3 regions of the Bradyrhizobium sp. BLXBL-03 genome follow, and region 1 is predicted to be linked to each of the others. Evidence: predicted binding sites of a transcription regulator. Region 1 holds the regulator's gene; each other region holds the start of a gene.

The links. The regulator LexA, encoded in region 1, represses DNA repair genes until DNA is damaged. The targets are predictions, from matches to a motif close to TGTTCNNNNTGTGTTCNG.
Region 2: ACNJX9_RS27565 (ImuA family protein) is a predicted target of LexA. The motif match lies at 6,994-7,011, and genes of this name have one in related genera.
Region 3: ACNJX9_RS03795 (DNA recombination protein RmuC) is a predicted target of LexA. The motif match lies at 7,520-7,537, and genes of this name have one in related genera.

What each region holds. Positions count from the first base shown of each region.
Region 1 covers NZ_CP182470.1:4,217,882-4,227,768, reverse strand. Annotated here, with positions in the region: partial or broken gene ACNJX9_RS20340 (bifunctional diguanylate cyclase/phosphodiesterase) at 1-2,175, shown strand, start outside; gene ACNJX9_RS20335 (S41 family peptidase) at 2,320-3,657, opposite strand; gene ACNJX9_RS20330 (alpha-hydroxy acid oxidase) at 3,966-5,093, shown strand; gene ACNJX9_RS20325 (HAD family hydrolase) at 5,108-5,731, shown strand; gene ACNJX9_RS20320 (hypothetical protein) at 5,871-6,086, shown strand; gene ACNJX9_RS20315 (molybdopterin molybdotransferase MoeA) at 6,256-7,467, shown strand; gene lexA (transcriptional repressor LexA) at 7,643-8,344, shown strand; gene ACNJX9_RS20305 (hypothetical protein) at 8,530-8,733, shown strand; gene ACNJX9_RS20300 (hypothetical protein) at 8,926-9,360, shown strand; gene ACNJX9_RS20295 (ComEC/Rec2 family competence protein) at 9,450-9,887, opposite strand, start outside.
Region 2 covers NZ_CP182470.1:5,734,889-5,744,775, reverse strand. Annotated here, with positions in the region: gene ACNJX9_RS27590 (GMC family oxidoreductase) at 1-1,060, opposite strand, end outside; gene ACNJX9_RS27585 (M20 aminoacylase family protein) at 1,262-2,434, shown strand; gene ACNJX9_RS27580 (inorganic phosphate transporter) at 2,510-4,132, opposite strand; gene ACNJX9_RS27575 (UdgX family uracil-DNA binding protein) at 4,237-5,679, opposite strand; gene ACNJX9_RS27570 (putative DNA modification/repair radical SAM protein) at 5,679-6,914, opposite strand; gene ACNJX9_RS27565 (ImuA family protein) at 7,075-7,863, shown strand; gene ACNJX9_RS27560 (Y-family DNA polymerase) at 7,760-9,355, shown strand; gene ACNJX9_RS27555 (error-prone DNA polymerase) at 9,352-9,887, shown strand, end outside.
Region 3 covers NZ_CP182470.1:789,193-799,079, forward strand. Annotated here, with positions in the region: gene ACNJX9_RS03755 (amino acid ABC transporter permease) at 1-65, opposite strand, end outside; gene ACNJX9_RS03760 (transporter substrate-binding domain-containing protein) at 191-1,045, opposite strand; RNA gene ffs (signal recognition particle sRNA small type) at 1,229-1,325, shown strand; gene ACNJX9_RS03770 (DNA polymerase III subunit gamma/tau) at 1,421-3,259, shown strand; gene ACNJX9_RS03775 (YbaB/EbfC family nucleoid-associated protein) at 3,284-3,604, shown strand; gene recR (recombination mediator RecR) at 3,606-4,208, shown strand; gene ACNJX9_RS03785 (hypothetical protein) at 4,233-4,670, shown strand; gene ACNJX9_RS03790 (AmpG family muropeptide MFS transporter) at 4,799-6,163, opposite strand; gene ACNJX9_RS03795 (DNA recombination protein RmuC) at 6,293-7,489, opposite strand; gene def (peptide deformylase) at 7,659-8,186, shown strand; gene fmt (methionyl-tRNA formyltransferase) at 8,309-9,232, shown strand; gene truA (tRNA pseudouridine(38-40) synthase TruA) at 9,232-9,887, shown strand, end outside.

The DNA.
Region 1 (9,887 bases):
GGGCCACACGGCGAGTTCATGGGTGCCGTCGGACGCGGCATCGAGCCGGCTAATTTCGAGAAGTTCTTCGAAACCCTCATGCTCGGCGATAGCGCCACGATCTCGATGCTGCATCGGGACGGCACCCTGCTTGCCCGCTTTCCCCAATCAAGCGACATGATGGGACGCAATTTCAGGAACGGCTCGTTCGAGCAGCAAAGGATCTTCACGCAAGACCATTTCGCCGGGCGGATGGTGAGCCCGATCGACGGCGAGGACCGGCTGGCCTCGGCGCGCACCCTCCCCCACTTCCCGATCCTGATGATGGCGACGACAACGCGCGCGGCAGCGCTGGCCGACTGGCGGGAACAGATCGGAATCCTGATTTCGGTCGCCGGCGCCTCCGCGCTTGCGATCGCGGGCGTGCTCACCGCGATCGTGCGCAAGCTGGTGGCGCAGCACCGCATGTCCCGGGAACGGTTGACCCTGGAGAAACAGCGTCTCGATCGCGCCGTCAACAACATGACCCAGGGCCTTTTGCTGTTCGACGCCGAGCGGCGGCTCGTGGTCTGCAATCAGCGCTACATCGAGATGTACGGCTTGTCGCCCGACATCGTCAGACCCGGCTACAGCTTCCGCGACATCATCGCGCACCGCAAGGAGACGGGCTCGTTCACCGGCGACGTCGACCAGTATACCGCGCGCGTGCTGCGCGACATGCACGTGCGCAATTCCATGGTGGTCGACACCAGCGATGGCCGCTCGATCCAGATCGTCAACGAGCCTCTCGCCGACGGCGGCTGGGTCGCGACCCATGAGGACATCACCGAGCGGCGCCGCACCGAGGAGCGCATCACCCACCTCGCCCACTACGACGCACTGACCGACCTGCCCAACCGCGCCAAATTCCACGAACATCTGCGCGAAGCGCTGGCCGCCATCGGCCGCGACGAAGAGCTCGCCGTGCATTGCATCGACATCGACGAGTTCAAGGGCGTCAACGACGCGCTCGGCCATCTCGTCGGCGACGAGCTGTTGAAGTCCGTGGCGGAGAGCCTGCTTCGCTGCGCCGGCCCAAACGATTTCGTTGCCCGGCTCGGTGGCGACGAGTTTGCGATCGTGCAGGGCGCAGTGACCTCGCAGGACCAGGTCAACGAGCTCATTGCCCGGATCTTCGCCGCGATCCGCACACCGTTCGATTGCATGGGCCATCACCTCACCACCGACGCCAGCATCGGCATCGCGCTGGCGCCGCGACACGGCAACGCGCTCGACCAGATCCTGAAGAACGCTGATATGGCGATGTACGCCGCCAAATCTGCCGGGCGACACACCTATCGCTTCTTCGAGCCGGAGATGGACGCCAGGGTGCGCGAGCGGCGCCAGCTGGAGATCGACCTGCGCCACGCCATCGCCCAAGGCGGGTGCGAAGGCGGCCTCGAGGTCTATTACCAACCCTGCGTCAGCCTGAAGGACGATCGCATCACCGGCTGCGAGGCGCTGGTGCGCTGGCGCCACCCCGAGCGCGGCATGGTTTCGCCGGCCGAGTTCATCCCGATCGCCGAGGATACCGGGCTGATCAACGAGATCGGCGAATGGGTGCTGTCGACCGCCTGCCGTGAGGCGGCCACGTGGCCCGACGACATTCGCCTTGCGGTCAACGTCTCGCCGGTTCAGTTCAAGAGCGGCACGCTGGCGATGAAGATCATGGCAGCGCTGGCCGCCTCCAGCCTGCCGGCGAGCCGGCTCGAGCTCGAGATCACCGAGGCCGTGCTGATCCGCGACGACGACACCGCGCTGGCGATCCTGCACCAGCTCCGCGCCATTGGCGTGCGCATTGCGCTCGACGATTTCGGCACCGGCTACTCCTCGCTGAGCTATTTGCACCGGTTCCCGTTCGACAAGATCAAGATCGATCGTTGCTTCGTCAACGACATCGCCGGTCCCGACGGCTCCGCCAGCATCGTGCAGGCGGTGGTCAATCTCGCCAGCGCCCGTCGCATGGCAACCACGGCCGAAGGCGTCGAGACCGAGGAACAGCAGCGGCTGCTGCGCACGCTCGGCTGTACCGAGATGCAGGGCTATCTGTTCAGCGCCGCAAAGCCGGCCGACGGGATGCTGGAGCTGTTCGCGCTTCATCGCAGCCGGCTCGCCCAGCGCGAGGCCGAACAAGGCCGTCGGCGCGAGGTTGGCTAGTCCCTCCACAGCAGACGCCGCGATCGCACACAAAGCCGCGACAATTCGGCCTTTGCCGCGATGAATCCGAGCTAAAAACGACATCGCCCGGCAGTGGCGATCCACTCCCGGGCGACGTGCTGAGCTCGCAAGGATCGATAGGGCTTAGTTCGGCACCGTCGTTTTCGGCGCCGGTTTCGCGGCAGCCGCATTCACCGTGACGCCGTGCAGGAAGTCATAGGCCGCGTGCAGTGCCTTGTCGTCCTTCTCTTCCGGCGGGACATAGGACTGCGAGCCCGTCTGCTCGGTGCCGTCGGCGGCCTGCAGATGGCCGCGCATCTGCGATTCGGCGATGGTGTCGACGCGGCCCTTCAGCTCGGCCGGGACGTCCTGGAGAATCTCGATATCGGGCGCGATGCCCTGAGCCTGGATCGAGCGGCCCGATGGCGTGTAGTAGCGCGCCGTGGTCAATGCCAGCGCGCCATTGCCGGTGCCGAGCGGAATGATGGTCTGCACCGAGCCCTTGCCGAACGAGCGCGTGCCGATGATCGTAGCACGCTTGTGATCATGCAGCGCGCCCGCCACGATTTCCGACGCCGAAGCCGAGCCGCCATTGACCAGAATCACGAGCGGCTTGCCCTTGGTGAGGTCGCCGCCATGCGCAGTGAAGCGCTGGGTTTCTTCCGGATTGCGTCCGCGGGTCGAGACGACCTCGCCGCGCTGCAGGAACGCGCTCGATACCGACACGGCCTGGTCGAGCAGGCCGCCCGGGTTGTTGCGCAGATCCATCACATAGCCAACGAGCTTGTCTTGCGGGACGTCCTTGGAGATCGAGGCGATCGCCTTCTTCAGGCCGTCGGTGGTCTGCTCGTTGAACGAGGTGACGCGGATGTAGCCGATGTCCCCGTTCTCCACGTGGAAGCGGACCGGGCGGACATGGATGATCTCGCGCGTGATCGCGACATCGAGCGGAGCATCGGCGCCCTTGCGCACGATGGTCAGCTTGGTCTTGGTGTCGACCGGCCCCTTCATCTTGTTGACGGCCTGCTCGAGCGTCATGCCCTGCACGTTTTCGCCGTCGATCTTGCTGATGAGGTCGCCGGACATGATGCCGGCCTTGGACGCCGGCGTGTCGTCGATCGGGGAAACGACCTTGACCAGGCCCTCTTCCATCGTGACCTCGATGCCGAGGCCGCCGAACTCGCCGGAGGTGGTCTCCTGCATCTCGGTCCAGGCCTTGTCGTTCATGTAGCGGGAATGCGGATCGAGCGAGGTCACCATGCCCGTGATGGCGCCTTCGATCAGCTTGGCATTGTCGGGTTTCTCGACGTAGCTCGCCTTCACCCGCTCGAAAACTTCCCCGAACAGGTTGAGCTGGGAATATGCATCATCCGCGCCTGCCGCCGCCCGAGCCGCCCATAGTCCGCCCTGCGGACCTGATACGAGGAGGGTCAGGCACGCTCCGGTGAGCGCGCCCAGGGGGAAGAGCAGGGTTTTCCGCATGGAATGGGTGGCCTTTTCGCTGAGCGGTTCTATTGAGGCTGGGCAGCCGCCATGCAAGTGGCGATCCAGCCCGGTTCTCACAATATCATTCTGGTTTCTTCAAGGCCGGCCTGCCACGCCGGCGGGTACGCGGCAAAAATCCCTTCGCCTAAGCCTAAACATTTGGCAACGTTCGCAAGCCGGCCCCGTTTCCAGCGGGAATCAGTCGACCGGACGGCGCCTCGCAGCTATGCGATTTTAGGATGGTTTTGGAGCGCCGGACGGGATAGGCGATGGCACAATTGCTTCAAATTCTCGGGAGGATAACAATGAACGAAGCACTCCGGCCGGAACGGAACGTCGAACTCGGCGCCAGCAACGAGCCGTTCCAGAACCTGCACGAATTCATCCGGAAGGCGCGTTCCAATCTCAACCAGAACGCCTGGGACTACATCGTCGGCGCGGCCGAGACAGAGACCACGATGCGCCGCAACCGCATGGCGCTGGACGAGATCGCGTTCCGCCCCCGCGTGCTGCGCGACGTGCGCAAGGTCAGCGGCTCGGTCGAGCAGTTCGGCCGCAAGATGCGACTGCCTGTGGTGCTCGCCCCCGTCGGCGCGCTGGAGATCTTCGATCCCCTTGGCGCAGCCAGCGTCGCGCGCGCCGCCGGTACTTTCGGCGCATCGCACATGCTCAGCTCCGTGTCCGAGCCCGGTCTGGAAAAGACCGCCGAGGCCGCGCCCGATGCGCTGCGCCTGTACCAGCTCTACGTCCGCGGCGATGACGCGTTCGTCGCGGACGTCGTCAGCCGGGCGCAGAAGGCCAATTATGCCGCCTTCTGCCTGACCGTCGACACCGCCCATTACAGCCGTCGCGAACGCGACATCGCCAAGCGCTATGTTCGCGAGAGCCGTCTGCGCGCCACCGGCGGCGACTACCAGAAGGGGCTGGAGTGGCGGACCGTGAAGATGATCAAGGACAAATTCAAGATCCCCCTGATCCTCAAGGGCATCGCCACCGCCGAGGATGCAATGATCGCGCTCGATCACGGCGTCGATTGGATCTACGTCTCCAACCATGGCGGCCGCCAGCTCGATCACGGCCGCGGCGCCATGCATGTGCTGCCCGAGATCGTCGACGCCGTGAAAGGCCGCGCCAAGATCATGGTCGATGGCGGCTTCTGCCGCGGCACTGACATCGTCAAGGCGATCGCGGCGGGCGCCGACCTCGTCGGCATCGGCCGGCTGCAATGCTGGGCGCTGGCCGCAGCCGGCGAGACCGGCGTAACGCGGATGCTGGAACTGCTGGAGGACGAGGTGCTGCGCTGCCTCGGCCTGCTCGGTGCCACCTCCTTCGCCGAGGTGGACAAGTCCTGCCTGCACCCGGCCACCGCAACCAATGCGCCGAGCGTGTTCAGCGCGTTCCCGCTATTCGACCACGAGCCCTACCGATACTGACCCGAAAGGATGCAATGACCTCGCTCTCTCCCGGCAGCGCAGATGCGCTTCTGTTCGATCTCGGGCGCGTCGTGCTCGACATCGATTTCTCCAAGGCGATCGCCTGCTGGGCGGGACATGCCGGCTGCGAGCCCGAAGCCATCGTCGCCCGCTATGTGCGCGACGAGGCCTACCGCCTGCACGAGGTCGGCAAGATCAGCGACGAGGACTATTTTGCCTCGCTGCGCTCCTCGCTCGGAATCTCCATTTCGGATGTCCAGTTCCTCGAGGGATGGAACGCGATTTTCGCGGGCGAGATGCCTGGCATCGCCGAGCTGCTGCCGCGCGCGGCAAGGCAGATGCCGCTCTACGCCTTCTCCAACACCAACCGCCCGCATGTGGACTATTTTTCCAGGGAATATGCCGACCTGCTCGGCGATTTCCGCGAGTTGTACCTGTCCTCCAGCATCGGCCTGCGTAAACCGGATGCGGAAGCGTTCGACCACGTCGTGGCCGCGATGGGCGTGCCGGCGAGCCGGATCGTGTTCTTCGATGACCTCGCCGAGAACATCGAAGGCGCGCGCGCCCGCGGCCTCACCACGGTCCATGTGACCTCGCACCACGACGTCGGCGTCGCGCTGAAGGCGCTGGGGATCTGATCGGGGGGGGCAATTCCGGAACAACGCCCGAAAACGAGGAACCAAAGCTCTCTGTGCATTTTTGTACGGAGTTCCGGGAACGGAATGCCCCCTTCCGGACTCTTGAGTCCGCTGGGATTTCCATGGACGGACATATCGCGTGTTGGGCAAAACATACCTCACCAGGCAGGCCTCCCTGCTGGTCAAATTCGCCAAGACCACTTCGGACGCCGAGCTTTCTGCCAAGCTGATGAGCAAGGCGGCCGATCTGAAATCTCAGGCAGATCCGATGCCCGACCGGGATCAGGGCCCCAAGGCGCCCGACGTCGCTGAAGTGGAAAACGCGGCAAGCGGAAATCCCATAACGCGGTCGTGATGCTGGCCACAGTTCTGCCCCGTCGGGCCGGCCTGCGGGATCATGCTGGACATGAGCCCTAGTGCCCGAAGCGTAAGCTTCGCAGCAGTATAGCCTTTTTTGCGTCGGCCCTCCCGCTCGGCTAGAACCTTGCCCGACCGAGTCCTTGATCTCGTTGCGGGAGTTCGCCGTGGCCCTGATGCCGGTTTCCGATGCGCTTGCCGCCGTGCTCGCCGGTGCGGAGCCTTTGGCTGAGGAAATGATCGCTCTGGATCAGGCCTTCCATCGCGTGCTCGCGCGGGACGTCGCGGCGCGGCGGACGCAGCCGCCCGAGGCGATGTCAGCGATGGATGGTTATGCCGTTCGCGCGGCTGATGCTGCGAAGGTTGATGCGCAGCTCACGGTGGTCGGCGAGGTTGCAGCCGGCCGCCCATTCGCAGGAACCGTCGGTGCCGGCGAAGCTGTCCGGATCTTCACCGGCGGCGTCGTTCCGGCGGGCGCCGATGCGGTCGTGATCCAGGAGGACACCATCTCGGACGGCAAGCGCATCACGATCAAGGAAGCCGCCGTCACCGGGCGGCACATTCGCCCCGCCGGGATCGACTTCCGCGAGGGCGACGTGCTCCTGCGCAAGGGCGTACGGCTCACCGATCGGGACCTTGCGCTCGCCGCGGGCATGAACCATCCGGAGCTGAGCGTTCATCGCCGTCCCAAGGTCGCGATTCTCGCAACCGGCGACGAGCTGGTGATGCCGGGCTCGACACCCGGCCCCGGCCAGATCGTCTATTCCAATGGCTACGCCCTGCACGCCCTCGCCCGCAGCGAGGGTGCCGACACCATCGATCTCGGCGTCGCCGCCGACACGCTTGCCGCCACCACCTCAGGGATCCGCCGCGCCCGCGAATCCGGCGCCGACATCCTGATCACGACCGGCGGAGCGTCTGTCGGTGACCACGATCTGGTGCAGCAGGCGCTTCGGCACGAAGGTATCTCGATGGCGTTCTGGAAGATCGCGATGCGGCCGGGCAAGCCGATGATGAACGGGCAGCTCGGGCCGATGCGCGTCATCGGCCTGCCCGGCAATCCCGTGTCATCCTACGTCTGCGGCTTCCTGTTTCTGGTGCCGCTGATTCGCGCGCTGTCGGGCCGTTCAATGATTCATCATCGCCGCGAACGCGCCGTGCTCGGTCGCGACCTCGGGGCCAATGACCAGCGCGAGGATTATCTGCGTGCGCGTCTCGAGACGCGGGACGACGGCACGCTCATCGCTCTTCCCGTCAACCACCAGGATTCCTCACTGTTGGCGAATCTCGCTGCGGCACAGGCACTTCTCGTGCGCGCGCCGTTCGCACCGAAGGCCGCTTCCGGCACGCCTTGCGAGGTCTTGCGACTGCCGGAGTGAGCGCGCCGACGCAACCGTTCCGCGAACTTTGTCGCGTTCACGGTAAATTAAGCAGTTGCGGAACATGTATCGAACATATAGTGTCCGTTCATGATTTGTTTCGAGCATGTAGCGGCTTAATGCTGAATTCAGCGTCTGTGAATCGAGCGACATCGTCAGGGGGATTTTGGTCGAGATGTTAACGCGCAAACAATACGAGCTCCTGCGGTTCATCAGCGAGCGATTGAAGGAAAGCGGCGTGCCGCCCTCCTTCGACGAGATGAAGGATGCGCTCGACCTGCGCTCCAAGTCGGGCATCCATCGCCTGATCACCGCGCTTGAGGAGCGCGGCTTCATCCGCCGCCTGCCCAACCGGGCCCGTGCCATCGAAGTGATCAAGCTGCCTGAACTCCAGGCGGCTGCCGGCAGCCGTCGCGGCTTCACGCCGAGCGTCATCGAGGGCAATCTCGGCAAGGTGCGCACGATGTCGAGCCCGCCCGTCGATGAGGGCGAACGCCCTGTCGCAGTTCCCGTGATGGGCCGGATCGCGGCCGGTACGCCGATCGAGGCCTTGCAGACGCGCAGCCACACCATCAGCGTCCCGCCCGACATGCTCGGCGCGGGCGAGCATTACGCTCTCGAAGTTCGCGGTGATTCCATGGTCGATGCCGGCATTCTCGATGGCGACATGGCGCTGATCCAGCGCAACGAGAGTTGCGACACCGGCGATATCGTGGTGGCCCTGATCGACGACGAGGAAGCCACGCTCAAGCGTTTCCGCCGCCGCGGCGCCTCGATCGCGCTCGAGCCGGCAAACGCCGCCTACGAGGTCCGGATCCTGCCGCCCAACCGGGTCAAGATCCAGGGCAAGCTGATCGGGCTGTACCGGAAATACTGAACGCGGCGCACGTCGCCACCTGGCAAGCACGCCCTCAAGATTGGAGCGGACGATTGTTCGCTCCGGCTGGTTAGTTTTTCTGGCTTTGCACAGATTATCCGGCCACCTCTCCCGCGCTACATCCCCGGCACGCCATGACGAAGCACGCATCGCTTCGCAGGCCTTGCGAGACCGAGGAGACCGCCATGCACAAGATCATTCTGAGCACCGTCGCGATCGCGCTGATCGCAATATCAGCGTCGCAAACCTTCGCTGCGCAGCCGCAGCATCACGTTCGCAGGGCGCCACAGGCAATGAGCGAACAATTCCGCAATGCCCGCAACTCCGTCGGGCAACGGGCGCAGCCGGCCTGGCCTTATTCGGGTTGGTCGGCACCGGCTGGGCGCTAGCGAAGAAGCTCTCGGAATGCACGGAAGCAGTCTTTGTTCCTCGGACATCTGAAAAAGAAATTGTGATGGCAGCCTGCAGACTCAAGCCGCAGATTTGCCCCCAACATGGCATATGATCGCAGGCTTCCACTCTGATAGAGGCCTGCGCCTCAGAAGAGGCGCGGGTGCTCTATCGCTGATGAGGAGCACCCGATGTGTGACTATAGCTTGCATGCCGTCGCGACGCGTCCCGCAGAAGTCGGCGAGACGATCGTCACGACAACCTTCCGCGGCACCTCGACGCGCGGCTTCGCCTCCGAAGCCGACATGTCGGTCGCGGTCTGCCTGCTGCCGGGAACGGAGCTCGCCTTCGCCGACAACGTCCGCTACGACAACAGGTGGATCTGGACGCGCACCATCAATTCGCGCGTCGGCAAGTTCGGCAAGGTCGATCCGCACATTCCCGATCGTCATCACGACGCGATCGAATTCCCCGATGGCAAATACGTGCTGGTGACCCAGCTCGTCGAAGGCCAGCGCGCAACCGTGCTGCAACTGCCGGTGACCCAGCCGCTCGGCGAGCGCGAGCACAAGCCGCAAGTTGTCGCCGACAGACAGCCGATACCTCCCGGCCTGCCGATCGGTTGAACCGGCCTAATTTGGGCATGATCTCCGCGCAAACGCGTTTTCGCGTTTGTCGCGCCGGAGAACCGCTCCGCGCTTTTCCCGATCATGCCTCAATCCTCGGCCTGAAGGTCGGCCTCGGACGGTGTTGCGTCCTTGGCGCGCGGAGTTGCGGACCGCGGCATGACGGTCCCTTCGAAATCTCCATCGCCGGCCGCCGCCGGCGACCAGGGGCGGTTTGCGCCTCTCGCCCTCGCCTCCGCAATGGCAAAGCCATCGGCGCGACGTGTCAGCGCCAGCGCGCCCTGGCTCGCCAGACGCGGCCGATCGATCACCATCCCGGTGCAATCCGGCGGCGCAGGCTTTGCCGTCACCACCAGGGCCGCGCGACCGCAATCATCAGCCAGCGCGTCGATGCGGAGCGCCAGCGCGACCATGCGGCCGTCGGCAAGCGGCGTCACGCAGCCGGCATCGTCGCACGACACGCCGTCGCCGAGCGAGGTGCTCGCCGCATCGCGCGGATCAGCGTCCGCTGCAAGCCACTCCTTCAG
Region 2 (9,887 bases), 1.5 Mb from region 1:
TTGCGTCAGACCGCGTGAAGATGCCGAGCTGCGACGGCGCCATGGTCAGCGGACCACGGCGGCGGAAGGCATAGTCGAGACCCATCAGGCCGCGGCGGAACAGGTTGTAGTAGGTCTCGTTCAGGGTTCGCACGCCCTCGACCTTGTAGATCGCGCGCTGCTGGAGGTGGTCCTGCAGATTGCGCCCCACGCCGGGCTTGTCCATCACGATGTCGATGCCGAGCGGAGACAGCCAGTCGGCCGGCCCGATGCCGGAGCGATGCAGCACCTGCACCGAGCCGATCGAGCCCGCGGAGAGGATCACCTCGCGTTTTGCACGTGCCTCGACGATCTCGCCGTTCTGGAAGAAGCGCACGCCGACGGCGCGGCCCTGTTCGATGATCAGGCGGTCGACCAGCACATGCTTTTCGAGCCGAAGATTGCGACGCCTCAAGGCCGGCTTGAGGAAGCCGCGCGCCGACGACCAACGTCGGCCGCGCTTCTGGTTGACGTGGAAATAGCTGGTGCCCTCGTTGTCACCGGTGTTGAAGTCAGGAATGCGCTTGATGCCCATCTCCTCGGCTGCATCGCCGACGGCGTCGAGAACATCCCAGGACAGCCGCGGCGCCTCGATGCGCCAGCCGCCGCCGGCGCCGTGATGCTCGCTGGCGCCGAGGAAGTGGTCTTCCAGCCGCTTGAACAGCGGCAGCACGTCATCGTAGCCCCAGCCGGTCAAGCCGAGCTGGCGCCAGTGATCGTAATCGGCAGCCTGGCCGCGCATCGAGATCATGGCGTTGATCGCCGAGCAGCCGCCGATCACCTTGCCGCGGGGATAGGCGAGCGAGCGGCCATTCAGGCCGGGCTCGGCCTCGGTCTTGAACATCCAGTCCGAGCGCGGATTGCCGATGGCAAAGAGATAGCCGACCGGAATGTGGAACCAGATCCAGTTGTCGTCACCCCCGGCCTCGAGAATGAGGACTCGGTTTGCTGATACGGCCGACAGCCGGTTGGCAAGGATGCAGCCGGCCGTGCCGGCGCCGACGACAATGTAGTCAAACTCACCTTCGAGCTGCCTTGGCATTCCGCTTCCCACCCGAACGGCGTCATGCCCGGGCTTGTCCGGGGCATCCACGCGCTTTCAGTCCTAATAGGCAGACGTGGGTGGCCGGGACAAGCCCGGCCATGACGAGAGGACAGGGCTACCCTCAATCTGCGGCAGTTAGGTGGACTGGCGCTTGCATGGTAGACGGGCTTGTATTTTCAACAGAGCCCGAGACCCTTCATGCCCATCGTGAACCGCGTCGCCGACCTTCAACCCGATATCCAGGCCTGGCGGCGGGACATCCACCAGCACCCCGAGCTGCTCTACGATGTCCACCGCACCGCAGCATTCGTGGCGGATCGCCTGCGCGAGTTCGGCTGCGACGAGGTTGTGACCGGCATTGGCCAGACCGGCGTGGTCGGCGTGATCAAGGGCAAAAGGCCCGCGGGCAAGGGGCTCAAGGCGATCGGCATGCGCGCCGACATGGACGCGTTGCCCGTCGACGAGCAGACCAACCTGCCTTACGCCTCGAAGGCTCCGGGCAAGATGCACGCCTGCGGCCACGACGGCCACACCGCAATGCTGCTAGGGGCCGCACGCTATCTCGCCGAGACCCGCAATTTCGCCGGCAACGCCGTCGTGATCTTCCAGCCGGCCGAGGAGGGCGGCGCCGGCGGAGCGGCGATGGTCAAGGACGGCATGATGGAGCGCTTCGGCATCGAGCAGGTCTACGGCATGCACAACGGCCCCGGCATTCCGATCGGCTCCTTCGCGATCCGGCCCGGCCCGATCATGGCGTCGACCGACGAGGTCGATTTCATGATCGAGGGCCTCGGAGGCCATGCCGCGCGTCCGCACAAATGCGTCGATTCCGTTCTCGTGGGTGCGCAGCTGATCACCGCCTTGCAGTCGATCGTCTCGCGCAGCGTCGATCCCCTGGAATCGGCCGTGATCTCGATCTGCGAATTCCACGCCGGCAATGCCCGCAACGTCATTCCGCAAACGGCGACGTTGCGGGGCACGATCCGCACGCTGACGCCTGATGTGCGCAAGCTGGTCGAGAAGCGGGTGCGCGAAGTCGTGGCTGGCGTCGCCCAGATCACCGGCGCAAAGATCGACCTGCACTACAAGCGCGGTTATCCCGTCGTGAACAATCACGCCGCGCAGACCGAGGTAGCGATGCGTATCGCGAGGCAAGTCGCGGGCGATACCAATGTGGTGGAGATGTCGCCGATGATGGGCGGCGAGGATTTTGCCTACATGCTGGAAGCGCGCCCCGGTGCCTTCATCTTCTGCGGCAACGGCGACAGCGCCGGCCTGCATCACCCCGCCTACAATTTCAACGACGAGGCGATCGTGTTCGGCACGTCCTACTGGGTCAAGCTGGTCGAGGAGCAGCTCGCAGCGTCATGACGCGCTGAGCTGATGCACAACCGGAAAGGGCCCATGCATGGCACGGGCCCTTTTTGTTGGCATGTGTCTCGCGGCTCAGAACACGTGCGAGAACAGGTAGTACAGCACGCCCGAGATGATCATCGCGGCCGGCAGGGTCAGCACCCAGGCCATGGCGATGTTGCGGATCGTCGCCCATTGCAGGCCCGAGCCGTTGGCGGCCATGGTGCCGGCGATGCCTGATGACAGCACGTGGGTGGTCGAGACCGGCAGGCCGTAGACGTCGGCGGCGGCGATGGTGGCGGCCGCGGTGATCTCGGCGCAGGCGCCTTGCGCATAGGTCAGGTGCGTTTTGCCGATCTTCTCGCCGACGGTGACGACGATGCGCTTCCAGCCGACCATGGTGCCGAGACCAAGCGCGATGGCGACCACGATCTTCACCCAGCCGGGGATGAACTTCGTCGCGCTGTCGAGCGAGCCCTTGTAGGCGTTGAGCACGGCGACGTCCGCGGCGCTGAGCTCGGCTTCCTTGTCCTTCATCAGGAAGCGCAACGCTTCCGATGCGAGGTACATGTCGTTGCGGGTATTGCCGACGAGGTCGGCGGGCACCTTGGCGAGCGAACCATAGGTGCTCACCTGCCTCGCGATGTCGCGCACCAGCACGGCGAGCGACGGGAACGTACCGCCAGTGACCTCGCGCTGCGCCACATAGTTGGTCACGGCCGGTCGCGGATTGCCGATCACGCTGTAGCCGGCGGCCTTGCCCTCGATGATCCTGCTGGCGGCTTCCGAGTTCTGGATGAACGCGGCGATCTGGCTTTCCGGCAGCGCGCGGTTGAGCGCATAGGCGGTCGGCACCGTGCCGATCAGGATCAGCATGATCAGGCCCATGCCCTTCTGACCGTCATTGGAGCCGTGGAAGAAGCTCACCAGCGTGCAGGTGAGGATGAGGATGCCGCGGATCCACCACGGCGGCGGCTGGTCGCCCTTCGGCTCGCCGAACAGAGCGGGCGTGGCGCGCAGCAACACGGTGCGCAGGATCAGCAGCAGGCCGGCGGCGAGCGCGAAGCCGAACAGCGGGGACAGCAGCAGCGCCTTGCCGATATTGGTGGCCTGGGTCCAGTCGACGCCGGAGGTGCCGCTGCGGCCATGCAGGACCGCGTTCATGATGCCGACGCCCATGATCGAGCCGATCAGGGTGTGCGAGCTCGAGGCCGGCAGGCCGAAATACCAGGTGCCGACGTTCCAGATGATGGCGGCGATCAGCAGCGCGAACACCATCGCGAAGCCCGCGCTGGAGCCGACCTGGAGGATCAGTTCGACCGGCAGCAGCGAGACGATGCCGAACGCGACCGCGCCCGAGGACAGCAGCACGCCGAACAGGTTGAACATGCCGGACCACACCACGGCGACATGGGCGGGCAGCGAGCGGGTGTAGATCACGGTCGCCACGGCGTTGGCCGTATCGTGGAAGCCGTTCACGAACTCGAAGCCGAGTGCGATCAGGAGCGCGACGAAGAGCAGGAGGAACGGAGCGAAGGTCTTGACCTGGGCGCCGGAGGCATCGACGTCGACCCAGATGCTGTAGGCGACGAAGAGCAACGCGGCAGCGATCACGCCCATATAGATCACGCCGGTGAGCGGATGAAATCCACGATTGAGGTCTGGCCCCTTACTCAAGGCAGGCTCGATCGAGCCCGGCAAAGCAACGTCACTCATTGGAAATTCTCCTGTCCCATGGCCCCGATTTTGCGCGCGGCATGTGACAGGCGGTTGAAATGGCGGGAGTTCTCTACGGCCTGTTGCTGTGCATCGGCGCCGCCTCAGGCGGCGCGCGGGGCTTTCTTCTGCAACGCGGCGGCGATCTTCAGGTCTTCGACAAAGCGCTGATATTCCATCACCTTCGCCTCGGGATCAGGCAGCCGCAGCAAATAGGACGGATGCACCGTCACCAGAGCCTTGCGTCCGTCGGTGAGGTCTATGAGCCGGCCGCGGGTCTTGCCGATGGGCGTGATCTTGCCGAACACGCTTTGCGCGGCGGTCGCGCCCATCGCCACGATGAGATTCGGCTGGATTGCCGAAACTTCCCGCTCGTACCATTGCCTGCAGGCTTTGATCTCTGGTGTTGCCGGCTTCTGGTGCAGGCGGATCTTTCCGCGCGGCACGAATTTGAAGTGCTTCACGGCGTTGGTGACATAGACCTTCTTGCGGTCGACGCCGGCCTCCGCAAGCGCACGGTCGAGCATCTGGCCGGCCGGGCCGACGAAGGGATGGCCGGCGAGGTCCTCCTTGTCGCCGGGCTGCTCGCCGACCAGCATGATGGTGGCGTTCTCAGGACCTTCGCCGAACACTGTCTGCGTCGCATTCTTGTAGAGCGGGCAGGCGCGACAATGCGCAGCCTCTTCGCGAAGCGTTTCGAGATCGTCGGCGGCAGGTTTACGTTTCATCGGAGCCTCCGGCCGTTTCTGAGGCTTGTGCGGATCGGTTGCGGCGTTGGCGATCATGGCGCCGGTCATGCGCTCGGCGTCCTCGATCAAGGGCTTAATGATCGAGGCCTCGGGCAGGTTCCTCCAGTATTTCTTCGGCATCTCCGTCTGCATCGCTTTCACCTTCAGGCGTGCCGGATTGAAGATGCTGGCGTAATAGCGCCGCCAGGTTTCCTCCAGCCGGTCTTCGCCCGGCGCGTCGCTCCTGCTCGCGCCCGGCGTGAACGAGAGCGCATGGCCGTCCCAATGTGCGCAGAGATCGGGCGTCAGGATCGACCAGGGCATGTCGGCAAAGCGTCTTGCGAAGAACGGCGCCGCGAGTTCGACGATGTGATGTTCCGGCTCGAACCAGGCGACGTAATGGGCGTCGCGCTCGCGGCCGATCTCGCGAAAGCGCACGAAGGCGTGCATTTTGTGCTCGTCGCGATGGACCGCGCGTGCCATCGCCGTGACCAGCGCAACATCAGGATCGGTCGCGACCTCGATCAGATCGTGATGGTCCTTCAGCCGCCAGAGCAGCCGATAGAGGATCGCAAAGCGCTTGCGATCGCGATGCAGGATTGCTGATTTTGCGAGATCGACGAATTTGCCTGATACATTGAATGTGCCGTCATTTACTTCGAGGATCGGCGACGGTGCGGGCGGCGCGAACAACTCCGCTTCGCCGCCTTGCACGGCCCAGGTGACGTCGGCGGGCTGCACATGATGAAGCACGAGGCTGCGGGCGGCTTTGCGCCAGCCGTCGAAATCGGTTTCGCTGTCGAGGGTCATGTACTGCATCAGAATCCAAACCCCAATTGCGTTGCTTTCGGCTTGAATCGTTCGATCAGTCCGGCAGCATCGAGACGATGCGGCGAAGGGCGGTGATCGCTGAGAACGATGAACGGCAGCGCCTTGTGCTTGGGCACGTGCAGCCGCGCCAGGTCGGAGAGGCGGATCGTGGTGGTGCGCCGCGTCGCGATGATGCGCTCGACCGCCTTGGTGCCGAATCCCGGCACCCGCAGCAGCTCCTCGCGGCTGGCGCGGTTGACGTCGAGCGGGAAGCGGTCGCGATGGCGCAGCGCCCAGGCAAGTTTCGGATCGATATCGAGCGGCAGCATGGCGCTGTCGTCAACGATCTCCGCAACGTCGAAACCGTAGAACCGCATCAGCCAGTCGGCCTGGTAGAGCCGATGCTCGCGCAGCAAGGGCGGCTGCACCAGCGGCAAGGCGCGGCTGGCATCGGGGATCGGGCTGAAGGCGGAATAGTAGACGCGCCGCAGCCGGTAGGAGCCGTAGAGATTGGCGCTGGTGTGGAGGATGGTGTGATCGTTGGCGCTGTCGGCGCCGACGATCATCTGCGTGCTTTGGCCGGCCGGCGCGAAACGCTGCGGTCTTGCCTTTGTTTTTGCGTTACGGCCTTCCTCGGCCTCGTCGAGCTTCAGCCGCAGCCGGCCCATGGTGCGGCGGATCGCGCGCACGTCTTTCTCGGGCGCGAATTGCTGCAGGCTCGCGGCTTCAGGCATCTCGATGTTGATGGAGAGACGGTCGGCATATTTGCCGGCCTCCGCGATCAGCGCATCGTCAGCTTCTGGAATTGTCTTGAGATGGATGTAGCCGCGGAAGTGATGCTCCTCGCGCAGCTTTCGCGCGACGCTCACCACTTGCTCCATCGTGTAGTCGGGGCTGCGGATGATGCCGGAGGAGAGAAACAGTCCCTCGATGTAATTGCGCCGGTAGAAGTCCAGCGTCAGCTTGACCAATTCGTCGATGGTGAAGCGGGCGCGCGGCACGTTGGAGGAGGCGCGGTTGACGCAATAGAGGCAATCGTAATTGCAGGCGTTGGTGAGCAGCACCTTGAGCAGCGAGATGCAGCGTCCGTCCGGCGCGTAGGAATGGCAGATGCCCATGCCCGGCGCAGTCGAGCCCATGCCCTTGCCGTCGCTGGAATCCCGCTTCTCGGTGCCGCTGGAGGCGCAGGAGGCATCGTACTTGGCGGCATCCGCGAGAATTTCCAGCTTGCGTTGTATGTCCATGTTTGAATCTCTTTGATTCCGCTCATGAATCTTTGGCGCGCCAATTCGATTGACTCTTCGGCTGCCGTTAGCTTTATATTAGAACATATCATGAACAAATGAGCCAGCCGTTGGTTCTTCTTTTGAAAGCCACGGCATCAATCTTTGAGGAGCGGCGAGCATGAGCGGCGCACGCACGAGCGCGCTTGCGACCTTGCGCAGCCAGATCGAACGGATCGAGACAGCGGAGGTCGTGCATCATCAGGACCGCGTCGCGCTTGGTCACAGTGAGGTCGATCGCGCCTTGAAGGGCGGGCTCGCGCGCGCGGCGATCCACGAGGTGTTTTGCGAAGGGCGCCAGGGCGCGGCCGCGACCGGCTTTGTCACCGGGCTTGGGGGCCGCGTCACGACGCAGCGGCCGCTATTGTGGGTGCGGCAGGATTTCTCGGAAATCGAGACCGGCGCGCTGTCGATGAGCGGGCTCGCCGAGCTCGGCCTCGATCCGCGCCGCGTGGTGATGGTGCGTGCGGCTGACGTGGAGAGCGCGCTGCGCACCTCGGCCGATGCGCTCGCCTGCGATGCGCTCGGCGCCGTCGTGCTCGAGCTCTGGGGCGAGATCAGACAGTTCGACCTGGTGGCGAGCCGCAAGCTGACGCTGGCTGCGCAAGGCTCAGGCGTCACTGGCCTGTTGCTGCGGATGGCGGCGCAGCCGCTGCCGTCGACCGCGGAGACGCGCTGGATGCTGCGCGCGGCGCATTCACCGCCAGGATCGGTTTGGGATGTCTGGGGCGCGCCGCGCTTCGATGTCGAGCTGTTGCGCAATCGTCATGGCCCGTGTGGCCGGTGGATCATGGAATGGAAATGTGATGAGTGCCAGTTCAGTGAACCGTCGACGTATCCTCAGCCTGTGGCTGCCGCGCCTGCCCATCGACCGGATCCAGCGGTTCTTCAGCAGCGCCGGGCTGGGTAAGAATAACAATGAGCCGAACATTGTCGTCATCAAGGACGTCAATGCATTGGTAATCCATGCGCTGGACGAGGCCGCAGAGCGCCTCGGCCTGTATATCGGCCAACCGCTGGCCAATGCGAGGGCGATGTGCCCAGATTTGAAAGTGTTCGACGCCGATGTCGTGGCTGATGCGAAGACGCTCAGCGACATCGCCGATTGGTGCGACCGCTTCACGCCGCTGGTGGCGCTCGATCCGCCGCATGGGCTGTTCCTTGATATCACCGGCTGCGCGCATCTGTTCGGCGGCGAGGCTGCCTTGTTGCAGACGCTGGTCCGGGCCCTCGGTCGACAAGGCTTTGCCGTCAGTGCGGCCATCGCCGGCACCTCGGTCTGCGCGCGCACGCTGACGCGGCAGGCCACGGGCAGCATCGTTGCCGATGGCGAAGAGGCGGCGGCGATCGAGCGGTTTCCGGTGTCCGCGCTCGGTGCGGACGAAGCGATCACCACCGGCCTGCGCCGCGCCGGCCTGAAAACCATCGGCGATGTCGCATCGCGCAACGCCTCCGAAATCACCGCACGCTTCGGCGCGCGGTTTTCCACGCTGCTCGCGCATGCGCTGGGGCAGGGCGATGCGCCGATCAGCCCGCGCAAGCCGCTGCCCGATTACATCGTGGAAAAACGCTTTGCCGAGCCGATCGCGACCGACACCATGATCGCGATGACGCTGTCGCGGCTCGCTGACACGTTGATCGCGTCCATGGAGAAGCAGGGCAAGGGCGCGCGGCGGCTGGAAGCTGCGTTCTTCCGCACCGACGGCGTGGTGCGCGCGATCATGGTCGAGACCGGGCGTCCGGTGACGCGAAGCGCCGTCATTGACCGGCTGTTCCGCGAACGGCTCGAGGCGCTCGCCGATCCGCTCGATCCCGGCTTCGGCTTCGACATGGTGCGGCTGTCGGCGAGCCGCACCGAGATCGTGGTGCAGGAGCAGCGCGATCTCGATGCCCATGTCCATGACAATGACGAGCTCGCCGCTTTGATCGACCGCATTGCCGCGCGGATCGGCGGAAAGCGCGTCGTCGTGCATCTGCCGCAGGATACCCATATCCCCGAGCAGGCGGTGCTGGCCGCGCCAGCCCAGCATCATCTCGCTGCCGCCATGCAGGCCGAATGGCCAGATCGTGCCGAGGGCGAGCCGCCGCTGCGACCCCTCAGGCTGTTCGACAAGCCCGAGCCTGTCACCGTGCCGTTCGCGACCGTGCCCGATGGCCCGCCGCATCAATTCACCTGGCGGCGCGCGAAACATGCGGTGGTGCGGGTGGAAGGACCCGAACGCATCGCGATGGAATGGTGGCGGCAGGACGGCAAGCAGCTGACCCGGGACTATTTCCGCATCGAGGATGCCGAAGGCCTGCGCTTCTGGATTTTTCGCGACGGTCTTTATGAAGGGGAGGTGTTCGACGCCGACGGCGAGCCCGCTCCGCCTCGCTGGTATGTGCACGGTCTCTTCGCATGAACATTCCTGCCTATGCCGAGATCGGCATCACCACCAATTTCTCCTTCCTGCGCGGCGGATCGGATCCGCGCGCCTATGTGCATCAGGCCAGCAAGCTCGGCATTCCCGCGATCGGCATTGCCGACCACAACACGCTCGCCGGCGTGGTGCGGGCCTGGAACGAGCTCGGCAATGACAAGGTGCTGCACAAGCCAAAGCTGCTGATCGGTGCGCGTATCGTCTTCATCGACGGCACACCCGACATTTTCGTCTATCCGCGCGATCGCGCCGCCTATGGCCGGCTCTGCCAGCTCCTGACCCGTGGCAAGCGCGGCGACGACATCACCCGGATCGAGAAGGGCGAGTGCCATCTCGGCTTCGCTGATCTCTTGGAGTTTGCGGAAGGCCAGCTCCTGATCCTGACGTTGTCGCACCGGTTCGATGATGAGCAAGCGCTGGATGTGCTTGCAAAGCTGAAAGCAAGCCGCGCCGAGGGCGTGTGGCTGGCGGCGAGCCTGATCTATCGCGGCGACGATCGCCGCCGCCTGGCGCG
Region 3 (9,887 bases), 3.4 Mb from region 1:
ACGCCAAGCCCGTTGAGAAAGAGCCAGCGATAGCTCCAGAGGATGCCGAAGTCCCACTGATACATGTGTGCGATTACTCGTGGTGGGTGCCGATTTTGCACCGTCGTTCCGGGGCGATGCGAAGCATCGAACCCGGAACCTCGAGATTCCGGGTTCGCCCTGCGGGCGCCCCGGAATGACAGTGGAAAGCTTACAGAGAAACTCCCGGGGGGATGTCCGCCTCGGTCACGCCCACCAGCTCCATATTGGTGATGATGGCGTTGCGGATGAAGCCGAGGCCCTTGTTGAAGTCGATCCAGGTGTTGACGTAGTCGCGGAAGGTCTTGTCGTTCTCGCGGCGGAAGCCGGCGTTCGACGTCGTCGCGAAGATCGGCGTCGGCAGCACGAACTGGCCGAGCGAGGGGTTCTTCTTCAGCACGGTCAGCGACAGCATCGTGATCAGGCACTGCGCGTCGACGCGGCCGGTCTGCAGCGCGGCGGTGGCATCGTCGGCGGTCTTCAGCCGCGAGATCTGCGCCTTCGGCGTCAGGCGGCTGACGACCTGGTCGTGGGACGAGCCCTGGTCGACCGCGATCTTGATATCGGGCGAGTTCAGCTCGGCCCAGCTCTTCGGCTTGAAGTCCTTCTTGCAGAGAATGCCGAAGGCGTTGTTGAAGACAGGCACCGAGAAGTCGACCACCAGCGCGCGCTTCGGCGTCGGGTTCAGGCCGAAGAAGATGTCGATCTTGTTGGACTGCAGATCCAGCACCGAATTGCCCCAGGTGGTCTCGGTGATGTCGAGCTCGGCCTCCATGTCGTCGGCCAACGCCTTGGCGATGTCGATGTAGAAGCCCTTCCACTGGCCGCTGGAAAGATCCTTCATGTAATAGGGCGCGCCGCCGCCGACGGCACCGATCCGCATCTTCTTGGTGCGGCGGATGCGGGCGAAGGTCGATTCGTTGGGATCGGCCGCCTGGGCCACGGCCTTCGAGGCCAGCGCGCTTGCGGTCACTGCGCCGACGGCGCCAAGTCCGACAATCGATGCAACATCACGACGTGTAACCATTGGGATCAATCGCTTTTCTGGTGAGGTGGAGTTCCGGCAGCGTTCTTACCAAGGCGGCCCTGGTAGCGAAAGCACAGCCTATCGGCTGGGCAGGTCAGGAATTGCCCGGATGCTGGGCAAGATCAAGTTGGCCGATATGATACCCGCTTGCTTTCCCGCTCCTTTGGCCCCAAATAGGGACCGGGAGATTGGCGGTGGACGAGCCACTCGCCAACCGGGTCAGGTCCGGAAGGAAGCAGCCCTAACGAGGTCCGGATCGGGTCGCTCGTCAGTCTCCTACCTGTTTTTTCGAGCGAACCAGCGCCGGCGGGCCTCCCGCTGGCGCGCTCCTGTCCGCAAAAGCCAGCCGAGAGACATTCCATTGCGGATTGACCGATGACCGACGCTGGCGCCCCTCCACCTCCTGATAGCGCCGGCCCGGCCGGGAACGCGCCCTATCGGGTGCTGGCGCGGAAATACCGTCCCTCGAGCTTCGACGATCTGATCGGCCAGGAGGCTGTGGTCCGCACCGTCTCCAATGCGTTCGAAACCGGCCGGATTCCGCAGGCCTGGATCCTCACCGGCGTCCGCGGCGTCGGCAAGACCACCACTGCGCGCATCCTTGCCCGTGCGCTCAACTACGAGATGCCGGACGGTTCGGTGAAGGGCCCGACCATCCACATGCCGACCCTCGGCGTGCATTGTCAGGCGATCATGGAAAGCCGGCACATGGACGTCCTGGAGATGGATGCGGCCTCCCATACTGGTGTCGACGACGTCCGCCAGATCAACGACAGCGTGCGCTACGCTCCGGCCAGTGCCCGCTACAAGGTCTACATCATCGACGAAGTCCACATGCTGTCGACGGCGGCGTTCAACGCCTTCCTGAAGACGCTGGAGGAACCGCCGGAGCACGCCAAGTTCGTGTTCGCCACCACCGAGATCCGCAAGGTCCCGGTCACGGTGCTGTCGCGCTGCCAGCGCTTCGACCTGCGCCGCGTCGAGGCCGACGTGCTGATGAAGCATCTCGCCAACATCGCCGCGAAGGAAAATGTCGAGATCGAGCCGGAGGCGCTCGGCATCATCGCGCGCGCGGCCGAAGGCTCGGTGCGCGATTCGCTGTCGCTGCTCGACCAGGCCATCGCCCATGCGGCGGGCCGGGTGAAGGCCGATGCGGTCAGGCAGATGCTGGGCCTTGCCGACCGCACCCGCGTCATCGATCTGTTCGATTCGCTGGCGCGCGGCGACATCGCGGCTGCGTTCAAGGAGTTCCGCGATCAGTACGATGTCGGCGCGGATCCGATCGTGGTGCTGTCGGATCTCGCTGAATTCGTCAATTTCGTCACCCGCGTGAAGATCGTGCCGGCGACGGCCGACAACGTCGCCTATGGCGAGACCGAGCGCGTGCGCGCGAAGGATTTCGCCTCAAGGATCTCGATGCGGGTGCTGTCGCGGATGTGGCAGATGCTGCTCAAGGGCATCGCCGAGGTGCAGGGCGCGACGCGCCCGGCCGCAGCCGCCGAGATGGTGCTGGTGCGCATCGCCTATGTCGCCGATCTGCCGACGCCGGACGAAGCGATAAGGATGCTGGAGCAGAATGGCGGCGGCTCACAGGTCGTGGGCGGCGGTGCCGCGCGCAGCAGCGCGCCGGCGGGGCCGACGGTCTCCGCGGCGCCGGCCCCGCCAGCCGCGCCGGTTCGCATGCCGACCTCGTCGCCATCGGCGTTCGGCGGCGGCGCGCGGCCGCAGATGGCGGCGCCCGCGCCGGATCCGCAAGGCGCAACACCTCAGCTGCGTGTCACCAGCTTCACCCAGCTCGTCGCGCTCGCGGGCCAGAAGCGCGATCTCATGACCAAGAGCGCGCTGGAAGGCGACATGCGGCTCGTCCGTTTCGAGGAGGGCCGGCTGGAGGTCGCGCTCGAGCCGAACGCCTCCAAGACCATGATCTCGGAGCTTGCGAAGAAGTTCGAGCTGTGGACCGGCCGGCGCTGGACCATGATCGTTTCCAACGAGCAGGGCCAGCCCACGCTCCGTTCGGTGAACCAGGCCGCCAGGCAGGAACATGCGCGCAACGCAGAGGCCGATCCGCGCGTGCAGGAGGTGCTGTCGCGCTTCCCCGGTGCAAAGGTCGTCGAGGTCCGCAGGCTTGCCCCGGAGACGCCGGAGTCCAATATTAACGCTGACTACGGCTCTGACGATCTGCCCGACGGTTCCGACGCCGACGACGATCTCTGAGCCTATCTTTGAGGACGAAAACCCATGGCTGATTTTCTCGGCATGATGAAGCAGGCGGCGCAGCTGCAATCCAAGATGCAGGAGATGCAGGAGCAGCTCGGCAATGTGGAGGTCGAGGGCATCTCCGGCGGCGGCCTCGTCGCCGTCCGCATGACCGCGAAGATGGACGTCAAGGGCGTCAAGATCGATGCCTCGCTGATGAAGCCGGAAGAACGCGAGGTGCTGGAAGACCTGCTCGTCACCGCGCTCGGTGACGCCCGCCGCAAGGCCGAGACCGCGATGCAGGAGAAGATGCAGTCGCTGACCGGCGGGCTCGGCCTGCCGCCGGGGCTGTTCGGCCAGTAAGATGGGCGCGGTTGCAGGTCCTGAAATCGAGCGGCTGGTCCAGCTTCTCGCGCGGCTGCCCGGTTTGGGCCCGCGCTCCGCGCGTCGCGCGGCGCTGCATCTGATCAAGAAGCGCGAAGCGCTGATGATGCCGCTGTCATCAGCCTTGCAGGTCGCGCTGGACAAGGTCCAGGTCTGCAAGACCTGCGGCAATATCGATACGCAAAATCCCTGCACGGTCTGCACCGATCCGAAGCGCGATGGCGCCATCATCGTCGTCGTCGCCGATGTCGCCGATCTCTGGGCGCTGGAGCGGGCCAATGCGACCCAGGGCCGCTATCACGTGCTGGGTGCGACCCTGTCGCCGCTCGACGGTGTCGGCCCGCAGGACCTCACCATCGACGCGCTGGTCGCGCGCGCGCATGCACCCGAGGTGCACGAGGTCATTCTGGCGCTGAATGCGACTGTCGACGGCCAGACCACGGCGCATTACATCACCGACCTGCTTCAGGACGCCAACGTCAAGGTCACCCGGCTGGCGCATGGTGTGCCCGTCGGCGGCGAGCTTGATTATCTCGATGAGGGCACGCTATCGGCCGCCATGCGGCAGCGCACCCTGTTCTAGCCACAGACCCGCGGAACGGACGACATGACGAAACTTTTCGCCACACGATCGGCTTTGGTCGCGACGATGCTGCTGCTGGTGACGCCGGCCATCGCCGCCGCGCAGCAGGAGAGCGAGGCGCCGCCGCCCTCGAAGCCCGGCAAGCCGATCAGCGCCGGCGAGGTGCTCTCGGGCGAGCTCAACGCCATGAAGATTCGCGACGCCAAGAACGCGGGCAAGCGTGTCGCGATGTACCAGATCACCTCCGAGCCGCGGCGCCTGCCGGCGCCGAACGGGCTGTGCGACCTCGAGACCGGGCCCGAGACCTTCCAGCTCGTCACCTCCAGCGACGCGCAGGCCTCGCAGCTGAAATCCTTCGTCGGCAAGGAGATCTCCGTGAAGGTGGATGAAGTCGCCTGCGCCAGCGATCCCGGCCAGATGAGCGAGGCCGTGGTGACGAAGTGGAGTTTGGTGAAGAAGTAGGGGCGAGCGAACGGCTCCCTCCACCGTCATTGCGAGCGAAGCGAAGCAATCCAGACTTTCTCCGCGGAAACAGTCTGGATTGCTTCGTCGCAAGAGCTCCTCGCAATGACGACGGAGAGAGGCGGGCTTTAAACCCTCACCGGCCCCAGCGTCTCGAAATGCCCGCGCTTCTGCAGCCAGGTGAGCAACACCAGGCTCGGAATCGCCACCAGCACGCAGATCACGAAGAACAGCGGCCAGCCGGTCGCGCTGGCGACGAAGCCTGCCCCTGACGACAGATAGGTCCGTCCCACCGCCGCGAGCGCGGTGAGCAGGGCGTATTGCGTCGCGGTGTGCAGCGGGTTCTGGCACAGCGCCGAGAGATAGGCGACGAAGATCACCGTGCCGATGGCGCTGGTGAAATTCTCGGCGCAGATCGCGAGCGCCAGCGCCCATTGATTGGTGCCGACCAGCGCGAGCCAGGAGAAGGTGAGGTTGGCCAGCGCCTGCACCACGCCGCCGATCCACAGCGAGGTCGCCAGCGAGTAGCGCCGCGCGACGAAGCCGCCGGCAAAGCCGCCGATCAGCGTCGCAGCTAAGCCGACGCCTTTCACGATCGCCGCATAATCGTTGCGGGTGAAGCCGAGATCGATCACGAACGGCGCCGTCATGGTGCCGGAGAACGCGTCGGTGAACTTGAACAGCACCACGAAGGCGAGCGCTGCGAGCGCGTCCTTGCGCGACAGGAATTCCGAGAAGGCGCCGATCGCCGCGTGCAGCACCCGCGTGAATGCGGTCTCGGTTTGCGTCGCAGCTTCCGCCCGCACCGACTGCTCGGGCTCGGTCGCAACAAGCGCCGTGATCGTCCCGATTAGCACCATCGCCGCCATCACCACATAGCCCCACATCCAGGTCGCGCTGCGGGTGATGCCGGTGCTCTCGAAGCCGGAGACGATGAACAGCGCGCCCGCGGTCGAGACCAGCATGCCGATGCGATAGGCCGCGACATAGGCCGCCATGCCGGCCGCCTGCTCGCTCTCCGGCAGGCTCTCGACGCGGAAGGCGTCGACCACGATGTCCTGGGTCGACGACGTCGTCGCCACCAGCAGCGCACCGAGCGCGACGTAGAACGGTGACCGCGCCGGATCGGTCATCGCCAGCAGCAGGATCGAAATGATCAGCAGCAGCTGCGAGAACAGCAGCCAGCCGCGCCGCCGTCCGAAGGCGCGCGTGAACAGCGGCACGTGCAGCGCATCCACCAGCGGCGCCCACAGGAATTTCAGCGTGTAGGGCGTGCCGACCAATGCAAACAGCCCGATGGTCTTGAGATCGACGCCGGCCTCGCGCATCCAGACCAAGAGCGTCGAGCCCGACAGCGCCAGCGGCAGCCCCGACGAAAAGCCGAGGAACAGCACGATCAGCACCCGCGGTTGCAGGTACACAGCCAGGCTGTCCCGCCAGGAGGTCGCGGGGGCATCGGTGCCGGCGGAGGAGGTCGCGTCGGGTGCGGTCATGGGGCGGTGTTAGCAGATTCTAGGCGTGATGCCTCGACCACAAAAGCCGTCATGCCCGGGCTTGTCCCGGGCATGCGGTGTTGAAGGGCGTGGATGGCCGGGACAAGCCCGGCCATGACGATCGAGCCGTCACTCCCCTGCCTGGAGTTTCCTCGGGAACGGCTCTGCCGCTCCCGATACCAGCCGTGGGCCCTCCGGCGCATCGGTCTTGCTGAAATCGAGCTCCTCGATTCGTCCCGCCCGCTTCTCGATCTTGTCGGCGGAGATCAGGATCTGCCGGACGTCTTCGTTGGCGTCGGCAAAGTGCTTCTGCAATTTCAGCACACGGTCGCGCAGGCGGCCGAGATCGTCGCCGAGCTTGATCACCTCGGTCTGGATCTGGTCGGCGGCATCGCGCATGCGCGCGTCCTTCATGATCTGCTGCATCACCTGGATCGCGAGCATCAAGAGCGAGGGCGACACCAGCACGACGCGGGCGCGATAGGCCTTCTGGATCACGTCGTCGAATCCGTCATGGATTTCGGCGTAGACCGATTCCGACGGCACGAACATCAGCGCCATCTCCTGGGTCTCGCCGGTGACGAGGTATTTTTCCGCGATGTCGCTGACATGCTTCATCACGTCGCCGCGCAGCCGCTGCGTGGCGAGGCGCTTCTCCTCGTCGGTGCGGGCATCGTGCAGCGCGGTCATCGCCTCCAGCGGAAACTTGGCATCGATGCAGAGCGGGCGCTGGTCGGGCAGGAACACGACGCAGTCGGGCCGCTTTCCGGTCGACAGCGTGAACTGGAATTCGTAGGACCCCTTCGGCAGGCCGTCCTGGACGATCGCCTCCATCCGCGCCTGGCCGAAGGCGCCGCGCGACTGCTTGTTGGCGAGCACGTCGCGCAGGGTCGTGACCTGCGTGGTGAGGTCGGTGAGGTTCTTGTGGGCAGAGTCGATGATGCCGAGCCGCTCGTGCAGCGCGCGCAGGCTCTCCATGGTGTTGCGGGTCGAGTGTTCCATGGACTGGCCGACCCGATGGGTCACCGAATCCAGCCGCTCGTTGACCGCCCGCGCCATTTCGGCCTGGCGGCCGGCCAGCGCCTGGGTCATGGCGTCAACCCGGCCGGAGGCCTCGCTCTGGGCGTGCAGCACCTGGGCGAGCCGCTCTTCCAGCTCGTCGGCCCGGACCGCGCTCGCCATCGCGAGTTCCGCGCCCCGCCGCCCGGAGCGCGCGATCACGACGGCAATCACCGCCAGCAGGATGAGGACGAGGGCGCCGAAGCCGATCAGCGCATCGATGGTGCGCACCGGCCAGTCGCCCAGCATGAAAATGATCTCGTTCATGTCGCCCTTCTAGCCGATTCGCGAGCCAGAGCGAACGAAGAGAGAACGATGAGCCTAACGGCCTCCTCATTTTTATGGTTACCGAAAGGCGAAGTTTTATGGTCAGCGGAGGGTTGACGCGTTCCCGGCCGCATTGACCGCTTCTCGTGCGCAGCTTAAATCGCCCGCCATGGCCCTCAGAGAAATCATCATCCTGCCCGACAAGCAGCTGCGTCTGGTCTCCAAGCCGATCGAGAAGGTCACGGCGGAGATCCGCAAGCTTGCCGACGACATGTTCGAGACCATGTACGACGCGCCCGGCATTGGCCTCGCTGCGATCCAGATCGCGCAGCCGCTGCGGTTGATCACCATGGACCTCGCCAAGCCCAACCCGGACGGCGAGACCAAGCCGGAGCCGCGCGTCTTCATCAATCCGGAGATCATCGCCTCGTCAGAGGAGCTGTCCACTTACGAGGAAGGCTGCCTGTCGATCCCCGAATATTACGAGGAGGTCGAACGCCCGGCCAAGGTGCGCGTGCGCTTCACCGATCTCGACGGCAAGCTGCACGAGGAGGACGCCGAAGGCCTCTACGCCACCTGCATCCAGCATGAGATCGATCATCTCAACGGCGTGCTGTTCGTCGACTATCTGTCGAAGCTCAAGCGCGACCGCGTCATCAAGAAGTTCGAGAAAGCCGCCAAGCGCGCGGGCGAGTAGGGCTTTCCGTCGTTCCGGGGCGATGCGCAGCATCGAACCCGGAACCTCGAGATTCCGGGTTCGGCTCTTCGAGCCGCCCCGGAATGACCGTCAATGGATTGCGTCGTTCGCAGGTTTTTGTCATGCCGCTCCGCCTGATCTTCATGGGCACGCCCGATTTCTCCGTGCCGACGCTGCTCGAGCTCGTCGCGCACGGCCACGAGATCGTGGCCGTCTACACCCGCGCGCCGAAGCCGGGCGGGCGGCGCGGGCTGCAGATGCAGCCGACGCCGATTGAAGAGGCCGCGCGAAAGCTCGGCGTCCCCGTGCTGACGCCGAAGACGTTGAAGACGCCGGAGGCGCTGGAAGAATTTCGCGCCTTCGACGCCGATGCCGCTGTCGTCGTCGCCTATGGCATGATCCTGCCGCAGGCGATCCTCGATACGCCCCGGCTCGGTTGCTACAACCTTCACGCTTCGCTGCTGCCGCGCTGGCGCGGCGCCGCGCCGATCAACCGCGCGATCATGGCCGGCGATGCCGAGAGCGGCGTCATGGTGATGAAGATGGATGCCGGCCTCGATACCGGCGACGTCGCCATGGCCGAGCGGCTTCCGATCACGGACAACATGACCGCGGCCGATCTGCATGATCGCCTCGCCCGTCTCGGCGCCGACCTGATGGTGCGCGCCATGGCGGCGCTTGACCGCGGCGGGTTGCAGCTGAAAAAGCAGCGCGAGGACGGCGTCACTTATGCCGCCAAGATCGACAAGGCCGAGGCGCGGATCGACTGGAGCAAGCCCGCGCATGCGGTGCTGCGCCATATTCATGGCCTGTCGCCGTTTCCCGGCGCCTGGGCCGAGCTCGAGAATGCGCGCGTGAAAATCCTGCGCTGTGAGCTTGCCAAAGGTTCCGGCGCGCCGGGTGCCGTGCTGGACGATCAACTCACCGTCGCCTGCGGCGAGGGCGCCATCCGCATCCTCGAGCTGCAGCGCGAGGGCAAGGGCCGGATGCAGGCGGCAGACTTCTTGCGCGGCACGCCAGTGAAGCCGCCGATGCGGCTCACCTAATGCCGCGCTACAAGCTCACCATCGAATATGACGGCGCGCCGTTCTTCGGCTGGCAGATCCAGGACACGCTGCCGTCGGTGCAGGGCGCGCTGGAAGCGGCCGTGAAGGCCATGACCGGCGCCGATCTGCGCGTGCACGGGGCCGGCCGCACCGATGCCGGCGTGCATGCGCGCGGCCAGGTCGCGCATGTCGATGTCGAGAAGCAGTTTCCGCCCGGCCGGTTTCGCGACGGGTTGAATGCGCATTTGCGCCCGCATCCGATCGCAGTGCTCGAAGCCGAGATCGTGCCCGATACTTTCGAGGCCCGCTTCTCGGCGATCAGGCGCCACTATCGCTACCGCGTCATCAACACCCGCGCCAATCTCGCGCTCGACGTCGGCCATGCCTGGCGCGTGCCGCGCCGGCTCGACGCTGACGCGATGCATGCGGCCGCCCAGCGCCTGCTCGGCAAGCACGATTTCACGACGTTCCGCGACACCGAGTGCCAGGCGAAATCCCCGGAGAAGACGCTCGATCAGCTCGACGTCCTTCGCGATGGCCGCGAGATCACCATCGTCACCTCGGCACGCTCGTTCCTGCACAGTCAGGTGCGCTCGATGGTGGGCTCGCTGGTCTGGGTCGGCGAGGGACGCTGGACCGCCGACGATCTCTCCGC